3 regions of the Vreelandella sp. V005 genome follow, and region 1 is predicted to be linked to each of the others. Evidence: predicted binding sites of a transcription regulator. Region 1 holds the regulator's gene; each other region holds the start of a gene.

Region 1 (6,233 bases):
CGACGAGTGGCGGAGTAACGCTCAAGTAATATGCGCGCATCCGTGGTCAAATAGATCACTTGAAAATTAATCTTACGTTGCCGCAGCTCCTCTAACATAGAGGGCAGTCGTTCCAAGGCGCCAGGCAAGTTGCGCGCGTCAATGCTGACCGCTAAATGGGCACGGTCGCCTTGGTCGCGTAGTTGGTCCACCAACGAGCCCAGCAGCATGGCAGGGAGGTTATCAATCGCATAATAGCCAAGGTCCTCAAGCGCTTGTAAGGCGATAGATTTACCTGAACCAGAGCGGCCGCTAATGATCACAAGTTGCATAGAGTCTCTCTTTGCTTTGATCAGCAAGCTGCGTTGAGGGTGGTGAAGTTAAACTTCCCCGCCATAAGGTACTGCAGGCCTCAGGCTATTACGGGGAGGTTTGATCACGAATTTTGGCGGTAAGTAACTCAAGTAATTCGCGCTGGCTGCCTGCTTTACGTAGCTGCTGACGGGTACCTGAATCGTTCATAATGGTGGCGACTTGCCCAAGCAGTGAGAGATGCGTGTCATCCGCTTCCTCTGGCACCAATAATACGAATACCAAGTCAACGGGGTCGCCGTCGATGGCGTCAAAATCAATGGCTTCTGTGAGCTTTAAAAACCCCGCAATGGGAGTAGTGCAGTGTGGGCTACGCGCATGAGGGATAGCCACGCCATTACCAATGCCGGTGCTGCCCAAGCGCTCGCGGCCGATTAAGCGGCTGAACACTTCTTGGCTGTCCAGGCTGGGAGTATTTTGGGCAATAAAGGTGCTGAAAAACTCCAGCACCCTTTTTTTGCTGCCCCCGGGGACGTCAAAAAGAACCCGTTCCGGGGGGAGTATGGTTTCCAACGTCATTGAATTAACGCACGCCAGCGCCTTGGGCGCGAGCTTGTGCTTTTTCCTTATGTTTAACAAGTTGACGGTCAATTTTGTCCGCTAACGCGTCAATGGCGGCGTACATATCACTGTCTAGGGCTTCGGCATGTAAATCAGCCCCTGCTGCATGCAGTGTACAGGCGGCTTGCTGGCGCTCTTTCTCCACCGATAGGGTGACTTGCACCGTGGTTATATTGTCGTAATGGCGCTCTACACGTTCAAGCTTTTCGTTGACATAGTCACGCAAGGCGTCAGTCAGTTCTACGTGATGACCAGTGATATTAACTTGCATTGACGTACTCCTTATCCATCGGACTGTACTTCGATTGTAACCCTTTTTGCCGTATTGCAAAGCCCTTGTCGAGAGTTTCCCCTTAAACGTTGACCAGCGCTAGCGTAAGCGACGGCGTTCACTGGAAGAGGGAATGCCCATCGCTTCGCGATATTTTGCCACCGTACGGCGGGCTACCTGAATTCCCCCCTCGCCTAATAGTGTTACTAAACGACTATCAGAAAGTGGTTTGCCGGGCGGTTCCTCTTGAATTAGCTTCTTAAGGCGGGCGCGGATCGCGGTGCTTGAGTGGCTGTCACCGTCCTGGCCGCTGACTTGGCTTGAAAAAAAGTATTTGAGCTCAAAAACGCCCCGAGGCGTATGAATAAATTTCTGAGTGGTTACTCGGGAGATTGTCGACTCGTGCATTTCGACGGCTTCGGCGATATCGGCCAGAATAAGCGGTTTCATGGCTTCTTCGCCATGTTCTAAAAAGCCAATTTGTCGTGTGACAATTTCGCGGCCAACCCGCAGCAAGGTATCGTTGCGACTAGAGAGGCTTTTGATCAGCCAGCGTGCTTCTTGCAGGTGCTCTTTCAAAAACTGGTTGTCTTGGCTTTTGTCAGCACGTTTGATCAGGCTGGCGTAATCGGGCTGAATGCGCAGTCTTGGCAGGGCCTCTGGGTTGAGTTCTAAGTGCCAGCCTTCATGGTCATGGCGTACGACGAGATCCGGCGTTACGTAGCTGTCGTCGGTATCGCCATAGGCGCTGCCTGGGCGGGGATCAAGACTGCGTATTAGCAGAATGACATCCGCCAATTGGGCGTCATCGAGCCCCAGGCGGCGCTTGAGCAAACGTATGTCGTCTTTACCCAATGCTTCAAGAAATTGACGCACTAAGCGACGAGCGGGCACCAGTAGTGGTGTGTTATCGGGCAGGGCAGCCAACTGCAGCATTAAGCACTCCCGCAAGTCGCGGGCAAATATCCCCGTGGGCTCGAACTGCTGGAGTTTAAGTAGAATGGTTTCTACTTCGCGCTGGCTGAGCCCTTCGATTCCCTGGTCGCGAAGCCCTTCACGGATGTCATTAAGCGGCTGGGTTAAGTAGCCATTCGCGTCAAGCGCATCGATTAGGCTTTCTGCGACTAGCTGCTCCCTGGCACCAAAATCGGTCATCGCAAGTTGCCACAGCAAGTGCCCATGAAGACTCTGGCCAGCCGCCTGACGCTCGAAGTCAGGGCCTTCGCTGCTGCCGCTGTGAGTGCCAACGTCTTGATAGGTGTCAGACCAGTCGCTGTCGACGGATAATTCGGTAGGAATACTCTCTGACCACTCTTCCTCTTTAGTCTCGCTGACGGCCTGCTCGCTAAATTCATCTTCCTGTTCCAGCAGGGGATTGGCATCCAAGGCCTGCTGAATTTCTTGACGGAGGTCCAGCGTTGACAGCTGTAGCAGGGCAATCGCCTGCTGCAGCTGAGGCGTCATGGTTAGCTGTGTGCCGATACGCAGTTGGAGAGAAGCTTTCATGACCATCTGAGAACCACTCGTTAATCAGAATGCTCCACCCTAGTGTGAGTAGCTCCTGGGCGCAAGTGCAATAAGCATGCCATTGGTAGTAAAGTTGTTGTGGAACACGATTTAGAGGCAAAAAGTTTAGATGCAAAAATCAACTCAGAGGCGAAAATCAGCGCCTAAATAAACGTCTCTCACTTTTTGGTTAGTCAGAATCGATTCGGTTGAGCCGCTGGCGATGATCTGCCCATCGCCCACGATGTAGGCGATATCGCAGATGTCGAGCGTTTCGCGCACGTTGTGGTCAGTGATGAGTACGCCAATATGACGCTGCTTAAGAGCCCGGATGATGGTTTTAATCTCGCCGACCGAAATGGGGTCAACGCCAGCAAACGGCTCATCCAATAATATAAAGGCGGGTTCCGTGGCTAGTGAGCGAGCTATTTCTACTCGCCTGCGTTCGCCGCCTGAAAGGCTCATGCCCAGGTTGTCGCGAATATGCGTGATATGGAAGTCTTCTAGCAGTGCCTCCAGGCGCTGCTCGCGATCGCTGCGGTTAAGCTCTTTGCGCGTTTCAAGTATCGCCATAATATTATCGGCGACCGATAATTTACGGAAAATCGACGCCTCTTGTGGCAGGTAGCCAATCCCCGCCGCTGCACGCTCATGCATGGGAGCGCGGGTGAGGTCTACCTCGTCGATGCCCACTTTGCCTGCATCGGATTTTACCAGCCCCACGATCATATAAAACGAGGTGGTTTTGCCCGCGCCGTTGGGGCCGAGCAAGCCAACCACGCTGCCTTGGGAAATCTCTAAATTAATGTCTTTGACCACCCGGCGACGTTTGTAGCTTTTGGCCAAGTGGTGGGCATACAAGGTTTTGATGGGCGCAGTGTCTGTAGTTGCCAAAGCGTGGCTCCCTATTGTTCGGGCTGAAGCGTCATGCGGATACGCTGGGGTTCGCTGCCGTCTACGTCAGAGCGCGCTTGGATCACTTCACGGTCAATGAAATATTCAAGACGACCGCCGGTAAAGGTATCTGCTTGTTGGATCAATTCGGCTTGGTCTATCAGCTCGACCCGACGCTCGGCGACATGATAAATAATGCGCCTTGCCCAGCCTTCCGTAGGACCTTCTTGCCCTTCGACCTGATGGCGCAAGTAGGCGCGTTCACCGGTCGAGGTGGCGCGGGAGAGCTCACCTGCCTCATTGCGTTCGATCTCTACACGATCGCCTCGTAACTGCATTTCACCTTGACGGATGTTGACATCGCCGCTGTAGACAGCGGTACCCGCGCGCTGATCAAGATCTAAACGATCGGCTTCGACTTCCACCGGGGCCTGACTGTTTTGGGCCAGGGCCGAGAGCGGCAGCGCTAAGGCAAATAGGGCAGTAGATAGCAGTGTTTTCATGGCGAATCCTGTTAGCGTTGCGTGGCCGGAGGGTGCGAGCCACGTACATTATCCGTTAGGCGAACTTGGCTTTCGTTAAGCCAAGCATCCATCCGTGACGCGCTCATTTGCTGGGGCGGCTGTTGCAGCAGCACCGGTGTTTCGCTCCACGCATGTTGGTTTAGTCCGTCATAGTGCAATAATTCAGTATCTAACTGCCAACCCTCATCCGGTGCGATCAGGCGGGCTGATCCTGACAACAGCAAGGCCTGGGTGGCCGTGTTAAGGGTGCCAATATCGGCGCTGGCCAGCCATTGACGGTTTTCGCTGTCGTATAAAATGGCTTCGGGTTCTTCCGTCCAAGTTTCGCTTTGTTGCGGCGTATGGATCAGGCGCGGTGTTTTAAGCGCCTGTAATATTTTGCCATTATCGCCGAACAGGGTTATCTCAGCGTTTTCCAACACGTGGCCTGGTTCTTGGGCCTGCGCTTCGGGATCGATAGTCGTGTCTTGGGGCCCACGCGGGTCGAGCCAAACCAGCAAGGCGCCCAACGCCATTACCAGCCCGGCTAGCCAGGCGCGTGTTTTAAACCGTTTAGTCATTACGTGCGACCGTGCAGGTAAGTATCCAGCACTGCGCCCCAGTGCCCTTGCGACTCTAGCAGCGTGTCACAAATTTCACGCACTGCGCCGTGCCCGCCTAGGCGGTCGGTGATCCAGTCGGCGTGGGTGTGCATGTAATCTGGCGCATTGGGAACGGTGATGCCGATGCCGCAACGCTTGATGGCTGCCAAGTCCGGTAGATCGTCACCGCAGTAGGCAACTTGCTCCAACTCAATATCGAGACGCTGGCAAAGCCCGCGCAACGTAGCGAGCTTGTCTTCGCAACCTTGATGCACCAGATCAATGCCAAGCGAAGCCGCACGCTGGCTAACCATGGGGGAGTCACGGCCGGTCACCAGCGCAACATGGATACCCACGCGCTTGAGTAGTTTCAGGCCATGACCATCTTGCGTATGGAAGGCTTTGATTTCGATGCCGTCGGCCTGGAAATAGAGGCGACCATCGGTGAGGACGCCGTCAACGTCCAGCGCCAATAGGCGAACACGGCGGAGTCGATCAAGTAGCGCGACAGGTAGGGTCATAGAGCCTCCGTTATATTAATGGGTCAAATTGATGATAAACGCCGCTGGTTTAAATGACGCCGCTGGCGAGCAAGTCATGCATATGGAGCGCCCCAATAGGGCGCTGTTGCTCATCGACTACCGCCAGCGCCGTAATGCGGCTCTCCTCCATAATGCGTACCGCCTCCGCTGCCAGCACATCGGGGCCGATGCGCTTGCCAGGGCGCGTCATGACATCGTCAACGCAAATTTCGCGTAGATTATCGAACTGATCCAGCGTGCGCCGCAGGTCGCCGTCGGTGTAGACCCCGGCGAGGCGGCCATCACTGTCTACCACACACGTAAAGCCTAGACCTTGCCGGGTAATTTCCAATAGCGCATCGCGCAGCGGGCTGCCCAGTGGCACTTGTGGCAGGCGCGCGCCGTCATGCATCAGGTCTCTTACGCGTAGCAGCAAGCGTTTGCCCAGGCTGCCGCCAGGATGAGAAAGCGCGAAATCTTCAGCGGTAAAGCCGCGCGCTTCCAGCAATGCGACGGCCAGGGCATCGCCAAGCGCCAGGGCGGCCGTGGTAGAGCTGGTCGGGGCCAGGTCGAGCGGGCATGCTTCACGCTCAACACCGCTGTTCAAGTGCGCATCGGCATGGGTGGCAAGCGTGGAAGTGGGGCGCCCTGTCATGCTGACAAGCGGTGTGCCCAGGCGTTTAAGCAGTGGTAAAAGCGCGGTGACCTCGGCGGTTTCACCTGAGTTTGACAGCGCCAACACCACATCGGCGCGCGTAATCATGCCCAGATCACCATGGCTAGCTTCGCCGGGGTGAACAAAAAAAGCCGGGGTGCCGGTGCTGGCAAGGGTGGCCGCTAGCTTGCCAGCGATATGTCCTGATTTGCCCATGCCGGTGACGACCACTCGGCCTTGGCAAGCCAGGATGAGCTCGCAGGCGCGGTCGAAGCTTTCATCTAACTTGGCTTGCAGGCCGCCAATCGCTGCCTGCTCAATTTGCAGCGTACGCAGCGCGCTTTCGCGTAGTAGGCTGGGTGAGGCAAG
Region 2 (6,233 bases), on a different contig from region 1:
CGTTTTCCGCATGTACCGTGGGGATCGCACCCAGCTCTAAGCAGCGCGAAAAGCTTTCCACCAAAATGTCATCGGTGGCCATGATGGCACCTTTGTAGGCCATAAAATGCTTGAAGCTGTTGACGCCGTGCTCGCTTACCAGGGTGCCCATCTCCTCTCGCACGCTCTCGTCCCACCAGGTGATCGCCACGTGGAAAGCGAAGTCGGTGGCGGCTTTTTCCGCCCAGCCTTGCCAGGTATCGAAGGCTTCCAGCAGCGACTGGCCGGGGCTGGGGATCACAAAGTCAATAATGGTCGTGGTGCCGCCCGCCATGGCCGCGGCGGTGCCGGTGTAAAAATCCTCGCTGGCCACCGCGCCCATAAACGGCATCTGCATATGGGTGTGGGGGTCGATGCCGCCGGGCATTACCAGTTGATGGCTGGCATCGACGATCTCGCAGCCTTCGGGAATATCGAGATCGGTGCCGATGGCATGGATTTTTCCATCGACGCAGAGTACGTCGGCGCGGTAGGTGTCGGCGTGGGTGACGACAGTGCCGCCCTTGATCAATAAGCTCATGATGCACTCCCTCAATAATGGCTGGCTGCGGCTTATTCGCCGTCGGTGAGGCGGGTATAAGTCTCGGGGCGGCGGTCACGGAAGAACTGCCAGTTGTTGCGCACCTCGCGCACCATATCCAGATCGATCTCGTGTACCAGCAGTTCGTCGTCGGTGTCGCTGGCCTGGGCTTCGATCTTGCCGCGCGGATTAACGATGTAGCTGGAGCCGTAAAAGTCGCCAATATTCCAGGGTGCCTCGGTGCCCACACGGTTGATTGCAGCGATAAAGCAGCCATTGGCGGCGGCTGAAGCGGGCTGTTCCAGCTCCCATAAATATTGGGAAAGCCCAGCGACGGTGGCTGAGGGGTTGAAGATCACCTCGGCGCCGTTGAGCGCCAGCGCCCGCCAGCCTTCGGGGAAGTGGCGGTCATAGCAGATATACACGCCAATCTTGCCGTAGGTGGTATCGAACACTGGCCAGTTGGATTGGCCTGGCTTGAAGAAGAATTTTTCCCAAAAACCGGCCACTTGGGGAATATGGGTTTTGTGATATTTACCTAGGTAGCTACCGTCAGCATCGAAGACCGCCGCGGTGTTGTAGTAAACGCCCGTCTCGGTTTCTTCGTACACCGGCACGATAATGACCATACGGTGTTCGGCGGCGAGTTTTTGCATCATTTGGCAGGTGGGGCCTTCCGGTACGCGCTCGGCGGCGGCGTACCATTTGCCATCCTGGCTGGGGCAAAAGTAGGGTTGGTTGAACACTTCTTGGAAGCACAGTACCTGCACACCTTGCTCAGCCGCTTGCTGGATCATGGGTAGGTGCGCTTCGTTCATGGCATCGCGAATCGCGGCCGGTTCCAAATCCGTACTGGTTTTTAGACCCATTTGAATCAGGCCGATTTTCATTTTCTGCATACAAAAGCCCTCTCGTGTCCTACGCGCCAACCGTTGGCTCGTTTGTAGTGGGAGTAACGGTCCGCAGTAATCAGGTATTGCTAATGTTTGTGAGCCGCTATGGATGAGCCATTAGCGTTGATTGCTTGGCGTGTAGTGACATCGGCTAAATGCCGACGGATTATTGTTATGAGTAAAGTTGTCATAATTGACAGCTTTTTGAACATAGTCCTTTATGCAGTCGCTTTTCAAGGTTTTTTTACTATGGGCGTTAGTTTTTATTAACTAATTGATTTTATATGTAAATATTGTCTTTTATCATCAATTTTACTTATTTGGTGAATGCATGCACATAAATGGTGATTTATTTATAGTTATAAATATCAGTTGGTTATTATTGTTATTTGCGATTTTTCTGAAATTTAATGTATCTTTTTGGTGCGTTATTTTTTTAACCAGCTATGTTTTTTAGGGGAGTTTCTATGTGTTGATTAAAACAATAACAATTTAATAGGGAGTGATTGCCTAACTGTCATTTAAGTCAGCTTTTTGTTCAATAAGTTAACGGGCATGCTTTGTTTTTAGGCATGTTTATTGCTGTAACGAGAGCTGAACCCGTGAATGCGATCGGCAATATCGCTGCTGAGGAGAATAAAATGACTGGCTCAAGAACCCAGATGATCGACAGAGAGGGGCTGATTGAACTTAAAGTCGGTGAGGATGTGCGCAATAGTCCTCGCTTCAATGAGGATATTGCTCCTACCCAGGCCAGCGAGCGCACCTGGAGCAAGTGGAACATTGCGGCGCTGTGGGTCGGGATGTCGATCTGCGTTCCCACCTATACACTGGGTGGCGTATTGACCGCCTACTTTGGCTTAAGCGTTGGCGAGGCGCTCTTTGCCATCTTGCTGGCCAACGTGATTGTGCTGATTCCACTGACGCTCAATGCGTTTCCAGGCACCAAATTCGGTATCCCTTTCCCCGTTGTGCTGCGCTCTTCGTTCGGCATTCTAGGCTCGAATGTGCCCTGCTTGGTGCGTGCGTTAGTCGGCTGTGGCTGGTTCGGTATTCAAACCATGTTCGGTGGCTTGGCAATTCATTTGCTGCTTTCGGAGTTAATTCCTGCCTGGGCGGCGCTTGGCGGCGTGGGGGAGGTAATTGGCTTTTTCGTATTCGGCGCAATGAACCTGTATGTGGTGATCCGCGGTGCAGAATCCATCAAATGGCTGGAAACCTTGGCCGCACCGCTTTTGTTGGCAGTGGGCGTTGGGCTGATGATGTGGGCGTGGCCAAACATGTCGATGACAGAGCTGCTGGCGCAGCCGCCGTCACGCCCAGAGGGTGCTTCCGTTTATGGTTATTTCTTTGCGGGTTTGACCGCCATGGTGGGGTTTTGGGCCACCTTGTCACTGAATATCCCTGACTTCAGCCGCTTTGCCAAAAGCCAGAAAGACCAGATTGCTGGCCAGATCATCGGACTGCCGCTGACAATGTTCTTCTTTGCCGCCCTGGGTGTCGTGTTAACTGCGGCGTCTGAGACGCTGGTGGGACAAACCGTTGCCGATCCAGTGCGGCTGATTGGTTATATCGACAGCCCCTTCTGGGTCGTCATGGCGATGCTGCTGATCATCATTGCTACGATTTCCACTAACACAGCGTCGAATATTGTTTCGCCTACCAATGATTTCCAGAATATTGCGCCCAAACTGATTAATCAGACCCGCGGCGTGCTAATGACCGGCGCGGTGGGTGTTTTGCTGATGGGCTACGATCTGCTGCAAAAGGCAGGTGTGATTCCTCCGGGCGTGTCACTCGAGCAGATGTACTCCAACTGGCTGCTCGGTTACTCCAGCCTACTCGGCCCGATAGCGGGCATTATGGCGGTCGACTACTTTCTAATTAAAAAACAGCGTTTGGATGTGCCGAGTCTTTATCTGGACAACCACGCCTACCCAGCGGTGAATGTGGCCGGCTTTATTGCGTTTGGGGTGCCAGTACTGCTTACCTTGATCTCCCTGCTAACCGGTACAATGAACTGGTTCTACGATTACGGCTGGTTCACTGGCTCTGCGCTAGGCGCCATTGTTTATTTTGTCGCGAGCCAAATGTTGGCATCGTCTACCCAAGCGGGGCCTGCGCCCATCATGGCCAGTGAGGTATCCAAGCACTCCTAATACCTAGGCGGGGCAAGCGGGAATAGGGCAAATCTCGGCTGAGCGCTGAGATTTGCTGTGTCTATTCAGCACCTTTGATAAACCCCAGAAACGCATCCACCACCCGATTGGGGCGTCTGTCGTGGCGGGTGATTAGTACAAACGGAACACGGTAGTGCTGGGAGTCGGCATGAAGGGTGCGCATTTTGCCTGCGCTTACCCATTGTTCGGCGACGTGCTCGGGTAGAAAACCGATAAATCGCCCGGTCAGGATCAGAAATGCCGCGCCTTCGCGATCAGAGGCAGACGCTTGCAGATTGAGCGCTTCATGCGCTTGGCGTGCGGTATCGGGTAGGGGGTAGCGAGGTCGAATCGCTGGGTGGTTGTTGAGCTGGGCGAGGCTCAGTGCCTCATTGGGCACGCTAAACAGCGGATGACCGGCTGCGCAGTAGAGGAACGAAGGCTCGTCATAGAGGTGTCGACTCTCCAAGCTGGTGGGCAAGTTCACTGCAGGTACCACCCCGACGTGTAAATGGCCGTCCATCACGCCCCGAATCACCGCATCGGATGGCTCCATATGAATATGAACCATTACCTCGTGATGAGGCGCAGTGAGCGCTGCCAGCGCGTGGGTCACGTCCATCGCGGGTAGCGTGACGAGGTTATCGGTAATGCCGATATTCAGCTCGCCTTTGACGGTATGGTGTAAGGCGTTGACGTCGCTTTTAAACGTTTCCAGCGCGGTAAGTAGCGTCAAACCCGCCTGGTAAATCTCTTTACCTTCTTCGGTTAAACTAAACCCGCTACGGCCTCGCTGGCAGAGTGAGAACCCCAGCCTGCCTTCCAAATCGTTCATGTGCTGACTAATCGCCGAACGACTGATGCCAAGCGTGGTTTCCGCTGCCGTAAAACCGCCGCATTCAACCACCGTTTTGAAAATTCGAATGAGACGAATCTCGTAGTCGCTCATTTGGCTCAGCGATGCCATAGCAATTCCTTAGTACGCAGCCTCTTAACCTATAACGTCACGCTTTTTAACGTATTGCCTGTGATAAAAACTGATATACAACCCATAAGCACCCCGGCACTATCGGTTTAAGCCACGTCTCAGCGCGTGTGGTGTATCGTTGCTGTTTTTTTACACTGTATCAGGTGTCCTGGTTGGATACCTGAATAAGGCCTCTGTGCGATGTCTGTTACTCCCAATGATGTAAGTGATAATACATTGAAGGCTACTCCTACCTACCGCCGCCAGCGGCGAAACGTGGTGGCGGCTTATCTGTCAGCGCTTTTCGTTATGACGTTCCTTTTTGCCTGGCTGCTTAACGCCCAGTACCGACAGGAAATCAAGGCCGCTGAATCACGCATTGCCGCGCGGGCCAATGTCGTGACGGAGTGGGCTATAGGGGTCTTTGCACAGAGTGGACAAGCCCTTTTTGGACTCACTGAAATCCTGGCGTTACAAGGCATGCCCACAAGTGATAATACGCAGGTATTACGGCGTTCACTAGAAAACCTAACCGCCTACGTCTCGATGATTGATGAGGTCGCCGTATTCGATGCCGAAGGTGGCTTAATTGCGAGCAGCAGAGCTGATCGACCAGCGGGTATGACCATCGGCGAGTCGCGTTTTTTTAAAGTATTTCAGCATAGCCAACGGCAGGAACAGATTACGCCGCTTTACTGGTCTCAAAGCGATCAGCGCTTCTATTTGTACCATGGTCGGCGCGTCAATACCTTCACCGGTGATTTTGCGGGTGTGACAGTGTCTAGCATCCTTCCTGAACTCTTTGCCGACTCCCTTGAGCAGATGAGCGTTTACGACGGTGAAAGTATTGCGCTGGTCGATTCCGGTTTAAAGTTTATTGCTCGCTATCCGCTACCCGGCGAGCAGTTTACGGTTGGCAAGCAAATTGAAAGTACCGAAACAGTGCAGCGGCTAACCAGTGGCGAAGCCACTTTCGCGTTAACCGCTGTGTCCCCTATTGATGGCCGTGAGCGTCTATTTCGCATTCAGCGAGTAGGTGAATACCCCATGCTGGCGGTGGTAGGCATTGATCTACACGAATTGTTGGCAGCGTGGCGCCAGCGTGCATTGATCCTAACGCTTGTAATGGGTGTGATTGCGCTGATAGGAGCCTGGGGGGTTCGCCACTACCTCAATCGCTTAGCATTAGCGCATCAACTGCGTCAGCGAATCGAGGAGCGTGAACAGGCGCGGGCCGAGGCGCAAATTGCCGCTGCTGCCTTCCAGACGCATTTAGGGATTCTTATTACCGATGCGCGGGGCTCTATTCTCAAGGTTAATGAGACGTTTACGCGAATTACCGGCTATAGCGAAACTGAGATAATAGGTAAAAACCCGCGCATGTTTAGCGCTGGGCTCCAAAATGCCACGTTTTATCGTCGACTATGGAAAAGCGTTAGCAGAACCGGTAATTGGGAAGGAGAAATATGGAGTCAGCGTAAAAATGGCGAGCTCTTTCCTGAGTGGCTCACCATTAGCGCGGTACACAGCGCAGAGGGGGCGCTGACCCATTACGTGGCCACCATGAGCGATATTAGCGAGCGCAAAGCCGCTGAGCAGGAGATTCATCAACTCGCCTTCTATGACCCGTTGACCGGGCTCGCCAATCGGCGGCT
Region 3 (6,233 bases), on a different contig from region 1:
GTGTGGGGCTATCTGGGTATTTTAAGCCTTGGGCATGGTGCTTTTTTCGCCATCGGCGGCTACGCCATGGGCATGTATTTAATGCGCCAGATCGGTGATCGCGGCACCTACGGCCACCCGGTACTCCCCGACTTCATGGTGTTCCTCAACTGGGACAGCCTGCCCTGGTTCTGGCACGGCTTCGATATGGCCTGGTTCGCCTTCATCATGGTGCTGCTGGCGCCAGGGCTACTGGCGCTGGTGTTTGGCTTTTTAGCGTTTCGCTCGCGGGTCACCGGGGTGTATCTGTCGATCATTACTCAGGCGCTGACCTTTGCTTTGATGCTAGCCTTCTTCCGCAATGAAATGGGCTTCGGCGGCAATAACGGCCTGACTGATTTCCGCGAAATCGTCGGTTTCGATTTGCGCAGCGACGCCACGCGCCTAGGGCTGTTTCTCGCCACCGGCGTTGCGCTGGCGCTGGGTTATATCCTCTGCCGTGCGATTGTCACCAGCAAGCTGGGGCGGGTGAGCGTGGCTACTCGTGACGCCGAAGCGCGCACACGCTTTCTCGGCTACCGGGTCGAGCGTTTCCAGCTGTTTGTGTTTGTGGTATCGGCCATGCTGGCGGGCCTGGCCGGGGCGCTTTACGTGCCGCAAGTGGGGATTATCAACCCCAGCGAATTCTCGCCTATTTTCTCCATCGAGATTGTGCTGTGGGTAGCGCTGGGCGGTCGCGCCACGCTGTATGGCGCGGTGATTGGCGCCATTTTGGTCAACTACGCCAAAACCATCTTTACTGGCGTCATGCCCGATGCCTGGCTGTTTGCCCTGGGCGCGATGTTCGTACTGGTCACGGTGTTTCTGCCCAAAGGGGTGGCGGGGCTGTTTGGCTACCTCAAGCGCCGTAAGCGCGACGATTCGGCTAACCCTGACCAACAACAGACATCCAAGGAGGCCTCAGCATGAGTTTGCTGCAATCGCTGACCCAGCGTGACCGGGTGTTCGATTTCATGGCGCCTCAGGCCTCACCGGTGGACGTTCGCCACGGGCCGATTCTCTATATGGAAGATGTCACCGTGAGCTTTGATGGCTTCAAAGCCATCAATAATCTCAACCTGACTATCAACGACGGTGAGCTGCGCTGCATTATCGGCCCCAATGGGGCGGGCAAAACCACCATGATGGATATCATCACCGGCAAAACCCGACCCAATAGCGGCAGTGTGTGGTTCGGTAGCCGTCATAATTTGTTGCATATGAACGAGCCCGATATCGCCAGCCTGGGCATTGGCCGCAAGTTTCAAAAGCCCACCGTGTTTGAAGCGCTCTCGGTGTTTGAAAACCTGGAATTGGCCATGGCCGCCGACAAGCGGATCTTTCCCACCCTAACTGCCCGCATGACCGGCGAGATCAAAGACCGCATCGATGAAGTACTGGAAACCATCGGCTTGACGGCACTGCGCCATCAGCCCGCAGGCATTCTTTCCCATGGACAGAAGCAGTGGCTGGAAATCGGTATGCTGCTGATGCAGCGCCCGCGTCTACTGCTGGTGGATGAGCCAGTGGCGGGCATGACCGAGCAGGAGATGGAGCGCACCGCCGAGCTACTCACCGGGCTGGCGGGCAAGCAGTCCGTGATGGTGGTGGAACACGACATGGGCTTCGTGCGTTCGATTGCCCGCCAAGTGACCGTACTGCACCAGGGCAGCGTGCTGGCGGAAGGCACCATGGATCAAGTCTCCAACGACCCTAAAGTGATCGAGGTCTACCTGGGTGCCGATGACGAGGAGGCCGCCTAATGCTAGCCATTGAAAAGCTCAACCAGTTCTACGGCGAAAGCCATACCCTGTGGGATTTGGACCTTGAAGTGCCCGCCGGGGAGTGCACCTGCGTGATGGGGCGCAACGGCGTGGGTAAAACCACGCTGCTGAAAGCCGTGATGGGTGAAGTGGCGGTCAAAAGCGGTGAGCTGCGCTACTCAAGCGAGGCAGGCGAGATCCAACTGACTAAAAAAGCCATTGAAGCGCGCTCGCGGTTGGGGATTGGCTACGTGCCTCAAGGGCGGCAGATATTTCCGCTGCTGACCGTGGAGGAGAACCTGCGCACCGGCCTAGCCGCCCGCAGCGATGGGCTGAAAAAGATTCCTGAGCGGGTCTACGAGCTGTTCCCGGTGCTTAAAGAGATGAAACACCGCCGTGGCGGTGATTTATCCGGCGGGCAACAGCAGCAGCTGGCGATTGGCCGCGCACTGGTCATCGAGCCCAAGCTGCTGATTCTGGATGAGCCGGGGGAGGGCATCCAGCCCAATATCGTCGCCCAGATCGGTCAGGTGATTCGCCAGCTGATCAACGAGGATGGTTTAACTGTACTGTTGGTGGAGCAGAAGCTGCCCTTCGCTCGTAAGTACGCCGACCGCTTTGTGATCATGGATCGCGGCCGCCCGGTAGCCAAAGGCGAGATCAGCGAGCTTTCCAATGAGCTGATCAAGCAGCACTTGACGGTTTGATTTATCCACACCTATTTTCCCTCTACGCCCGTCACCCTGGCGGGCCAATATCTTCCTTCTACTGTTAGCCATACAGGCGCTCTTTTTTGGTGCTAATGAGGTTCTTTGTGATCTTTTTTGGTGCATGTTTCGACGGCGGACACCCTTTATAACGGATGTGTACTTGAGAAAGTACAGGGCTCACCGCCTTTCACCATTTTGGCGCATTAATTGCACTGATTAGCTAACGGCTTACTGAAAGGAAGCGATAGCTAATTATGATGCTATGCGATATCGCAAAATCCCCCCTTGCCTCTGGCCACCGTTTTGATCAAGGCCGCCACTGGGCGGCTTCGTTGGCTCTGCGTTTTGCCCAGCGCGACGGCGTTACTCGCATGGTACAGGCGCGTCACCAGGGGCCGCTGCGGGTGCAACGGCCGTTTTACCCGGAAGGCCGCAGTGAGGTATGCCATGTATACGTGCTTCACCCACCAGGCGGGCTGGTGAGCGGCGATGCGCTTACCATTGGCGCCCATGTCGAGGGCGGTGCCCATGCGCTACTCACAACACCTGCTGCCAATAAACTCTACAAAGCTGATAGTCAGGGCGTGGCTTGGACCCAGCACACCCGGTTAAGCGTTGAAGATGGCGCCACGCTGGAGTGGCTGCCCCAGGAGACTATCGCCTTCGATGGCTCGAAAGGCGAGCAGCGCACCCATATCGAGCTGCATGGCAGTGCCCGCTGCTTGGGCTGGGAAGTGATGGCGCTAGGCCGCCCGGCGAGCGATTTACCCTACATTTCAGGCCGCATTGAGCAACACTTCCGCTTAACCCTGGACGGCAAGCCGCTGTGGTTAGAACGTCAACCGTTAGACCCACTTCACCCACGCTTTGCTGGGCGCTGGGGGCAGGGTGGTGCCACCGTGCAGGCCACGCTCTGGGCGGTAGGTATTGATGATGCGCCTGGGGCGATTGAAGCGTTGCGTGAAGCGCTGCCGGATAACGCACGCTGGGCGGTGACCGTCCGCCATGGCGTGCTGCTACTACGATACTTGGGTAACTCGCGTAATGAAGCCTGGGCATTATGCGAGCAGGCTTGGCAACTTTTGCGCCCCCTATGGATTGAGCGAGACGCCCATACACCGCGTATTTGGTTAACCTAATCGAATAGATTGCTGGAGAAACGCCCCATGGAATTAACCCCAAGAGATAAAGACAAGCTCCTGCTGTTCTCTGCCGCCCAACTGGCGGAGCGTCGTAAGGCACGCGGGCTGAAGCTGAACTACCCCGAAGCGGTAGCGCTGATCAGCTTTGAGATTATGGAAGGCGCCCGGGATGGCCGTAGTGTGGCGGACTTAATGAGCTATGGCCGCGAGATTCTTAGCCGTGACGATGTGATGGAAGGCGTGGCTGAAATGGTCGACGAAGTGCAGGTGGAAGCCACCTTCCCGGACGGCACCAAGCTGGTTACTGTCCACACACCTATCAACTAGTTTTCAGCAGGAGAGCGCCTGATGATTCCCGGCCCAATGATTCCAGGACAGTACCAATTAAAACAGGGTGATATCGAGCTGTGTGTGGGGCGTGAGCGGATTAGTGTCGAAGTGGCCAATACCGGCGACCGCCCAATCCAGATCGGCTCCCACTACCACTTCGCCGAAGCCAACCCGGCGCTGGTGTTTGATCGCGACAAAACCCGAGGCTTTCGCCTGGACGTGGCCGCCGGCACGGCGATTCGCTTTGAGCCCGGCCAGACCCGCGAAGTCACGCTGATTCCATTTGTCGGCAAGCGCGAAATTTACGGCTTCCGCGGTGAAGTGATGGGCGCGCTAGAGGGGGATAAACAATGAAGCCGACCAACAAAATCAGCCGACAAGCCTACGCTGATATGTACGGCCCCACGGTGGGCGACCGTGTGCGCCTGGGCGATACCGAGCTGTGGATCGAAGTCGAGAAAGACGCCACCCATTACGGCGATGAGGTAAAGTTCGGCGGCGGCAAAGTCATCCGCGACGGCATGGGCCAAAGCCAGCGTGCTGACGACACGGTCATGGATACGGTCATCACCAATGCGCTGATTCTCGACTGGTGGGGCATCGTCAAAGCTGATGTGGGCATTCAGAAAGGTCGCATCGCCGCGATTGGCAAGGCGGGCAACCCCGACGTACAGCCTGATGTGGAGATCGTGATTGGCCCCGGCACTGAAATCATTTCCGGCGAAGGTAAAATACTCACCGCGGGCGGTATCGATTCCCACATCCACTTTATCTGCCCCCAACAGGTTGAAGAAGCGCTGATGAGCGGCGTGACCACCATGCTCGGCGGCGGCACCGGCCCGGCTACAGGTTCCAACGCCACTACCTGCACGCCAGGCCCCTGGCATATTGGTAAAATGCTCCAGGCGGTGGACGATATGCCGATGAATATCGGCTTTCTGGGTAAGGGCAACGCCAGCCTGCCGGAATCCCTGGAGCTTCAGCTTAAAGCGGGCGCGATGGGCCTCAAGCTGCACGAAGACTGGGGCACTACGCCCGCTTCAATCAATAACTGCCTGAACGTGGCCGATGCTTACGATGTGCAGGTGGCGATCCACACCGATACCCTGAACGAATCGGGCTTTGTGGAGGACACGCTGGCCGCGTTTAAAGAGCGCTGCATTCACACCTACCACACCGAAGGCGCCGGTGGTGGCCACGCGCCGGATATTCTCACCGCCTGTTCCAAACCCTACGTACTGCCATCGTCTACTAACCCAACGCGGCCCTACACGGTCAACACCATCGACGAACATCTCGATATGCTGATGGTGTGCCACCATCTCGACCCCAATATTCCCGAAGACGTCGCCTTTGCCGACTCGCGCATTCGCCGTGAAACCATCGCCGCGGAAGATATCCTGCATGACCTGGGCGTGATCTCGATGATCGCCTCGGACTCCCAGGCCATGGGACGAGTCGGAGAGGTAGTCTGCCGTGCCTGGCAAACGGCGCATAAGATGAAAGTGCAGCGCGGCCTGCTGCCGGAAGATGAGGTACTGGGCGCCGATAACTTCCGCGCCAAGCGCTATATTGCCAAGTACACCATTAACCCGGCGATCACCCACGGCATCGCTCACGAAGTGGGCTCCATCGAAGTTGGTAAGCTGGCGGATCTGGTGCTTTGGAAACCGGCTTTCTTTGGCGTCAAGCCGGCCATGATGATCAAAGGCGGCATGATTGCAGCGGCGCCTATGGGCGACCCCAATGCTTCGATTCCCACGCCGCAGCCGGTCCACTACCGCTATATGTTTGGTGCCTTTGGCCGCGCAGCGAGCCAAACCCGGCTCAGTTTTGTCAGCCAAGCCGCGCTGGATACAGGTATTAAAGAGACCCTGGGGCTAAACAGCGAACTGGCGGCGTGTAAAAACGTGCGGCAAGTGCGCAAACAGGATATGAAGCTCAATGATGCCTGCCCCGATTTGACCGTCGACCCGCAAACCTACGAAGTGCGCTGCGACGGTGAAATTTTAACCTGCGAGCCTGCCACCGAGCTCCCGCTGGCTCAGCGGTATCATTTGTTTTGATTGCACCATTATCCGGGGGGCCGGGGGTAGGCCTACGAGAGGGCGCTGTGAATACGTCCGTGTACGCTACTTTTGCCATCCATGGCAAAAGACCCTCTCTACGGCCTACCCCCGGCAAAGCCGCACCGAGCGAGAAAGGACGCTAGTCATGCTAAAACTAATAGAACGCTTAGGGCCGATAGAGGAAGGCGCTGCCAGCGACAC

Evidence for each region. Region 1 encodes sigma-54, which starts transcription at its own class of promoters, with help from an activator protein. Its sites were predicted from a motif close to TGGCACNNNNNTTGCTNT; they were not measured.
Region 2: ACUN8H_RS09230 (NCS1 family nucleobase:cation symporter-1) is a predicted target of sigma-54. The motif match lies at 2,021-2,038, and genes of this name have one in related genera.
Region 3: ACUN8H_RS10250 (urease accessory protein UreD) is a predicted target of sigma-54. The motif match lies at 2,688-2,705, and genes of this name have one in related genera.

Annotation. Positions count from the first base shown of each region.
Region 1 is NZ_JBQXYA010000001.1:86,159-92,391, reverse strand. Features, by position in the region: gene rapZ (RNase adapter RapZ) at 1-311, opposite strand, end outside; gene ACUN8H_RS00455 (PTS sugar transporter subunit IIA) at 400-870, opposite strand; gene hpf (ribosome hibernation-promoting factor, HPF/YfiA family) at 875-1,183, opposite strand; gene ACUN8H_RS00445 (RNA polymerase factor sigma-54) at 1,283-2,695, opposite strand; gene lptB (LPS export ABC transporter ATP-binding protein) at 2,834-3,583, opposite strand; gene lptA (lipopolysaccharide transport periplasmic protein LptA) at 3,595-4,086, opposite strand; gene lptC (LPS export ABC transporter periplasmic protein LptC) at 4,098-4,667, opposite strand; gene ACUN8H_RS00425 (KdsC family phosphatase) at 4,667-5,209, opposite strand; gene ACUN8H_RS00420 (KpsF/GutQ family sugar-phosphate isomerase) at 5,259-6,233, opposite strand, start outside.
Region 2 is NZ_JBQXYA010000003.1:132,205-138,437, reverse strand. Features, by position in the region: gene hydA (dihydropyrimidinase) at 1-559, opposite strand, end outside; gene ACUN8H_RS09235 (nitrilase-related carbon-nitrogen hydrolase) at 592-1,458, opposite strand; gene ACUN8H_RS09230 (NCS1 family nucleobase:cation symporter-1) at 2,094-3,611, shown strand; gene ACUN8H_RS09225 (LysR family transcriptional regulator) at 3,673-4,578, opposite strand; gene ACUN8H_RS09220 (bifunctional diguanylate cyclase/phosphodiesterase) at 4,780-6,233, shown strand, end outside.
Region 3 is NZ_JBQXYA010000003.1:354,815-361,047, reverse strand. Features, by position in the region: gene urtC (urea ABC transporter permease subunit UrtC) at 1-948, shown strand, start outside; gene urtD (urea ABC transporter ATP-binding protein UrtD) at 945-1,781, shown strand; gene urtE (urea ABC transporter ATP-binding subunit UrtE) at 1,781-2,488, shown strand; gene ACUN8H_RS10250 (urease accessory protein UreD) at 2,746-3,630, shown strand; gene ureA (urease subunit gamma) at 3,658-3,960, shown strand; gene ACUN8H_RS10240 (urease subunit beta) at 3,997-4,317, shown strand; gene ureC (urease subunit alpha) at 4,314-6,029, shown strand; gene ureE (urease accessory protein UreE) at 6,178-6,233, shown strand, end outside.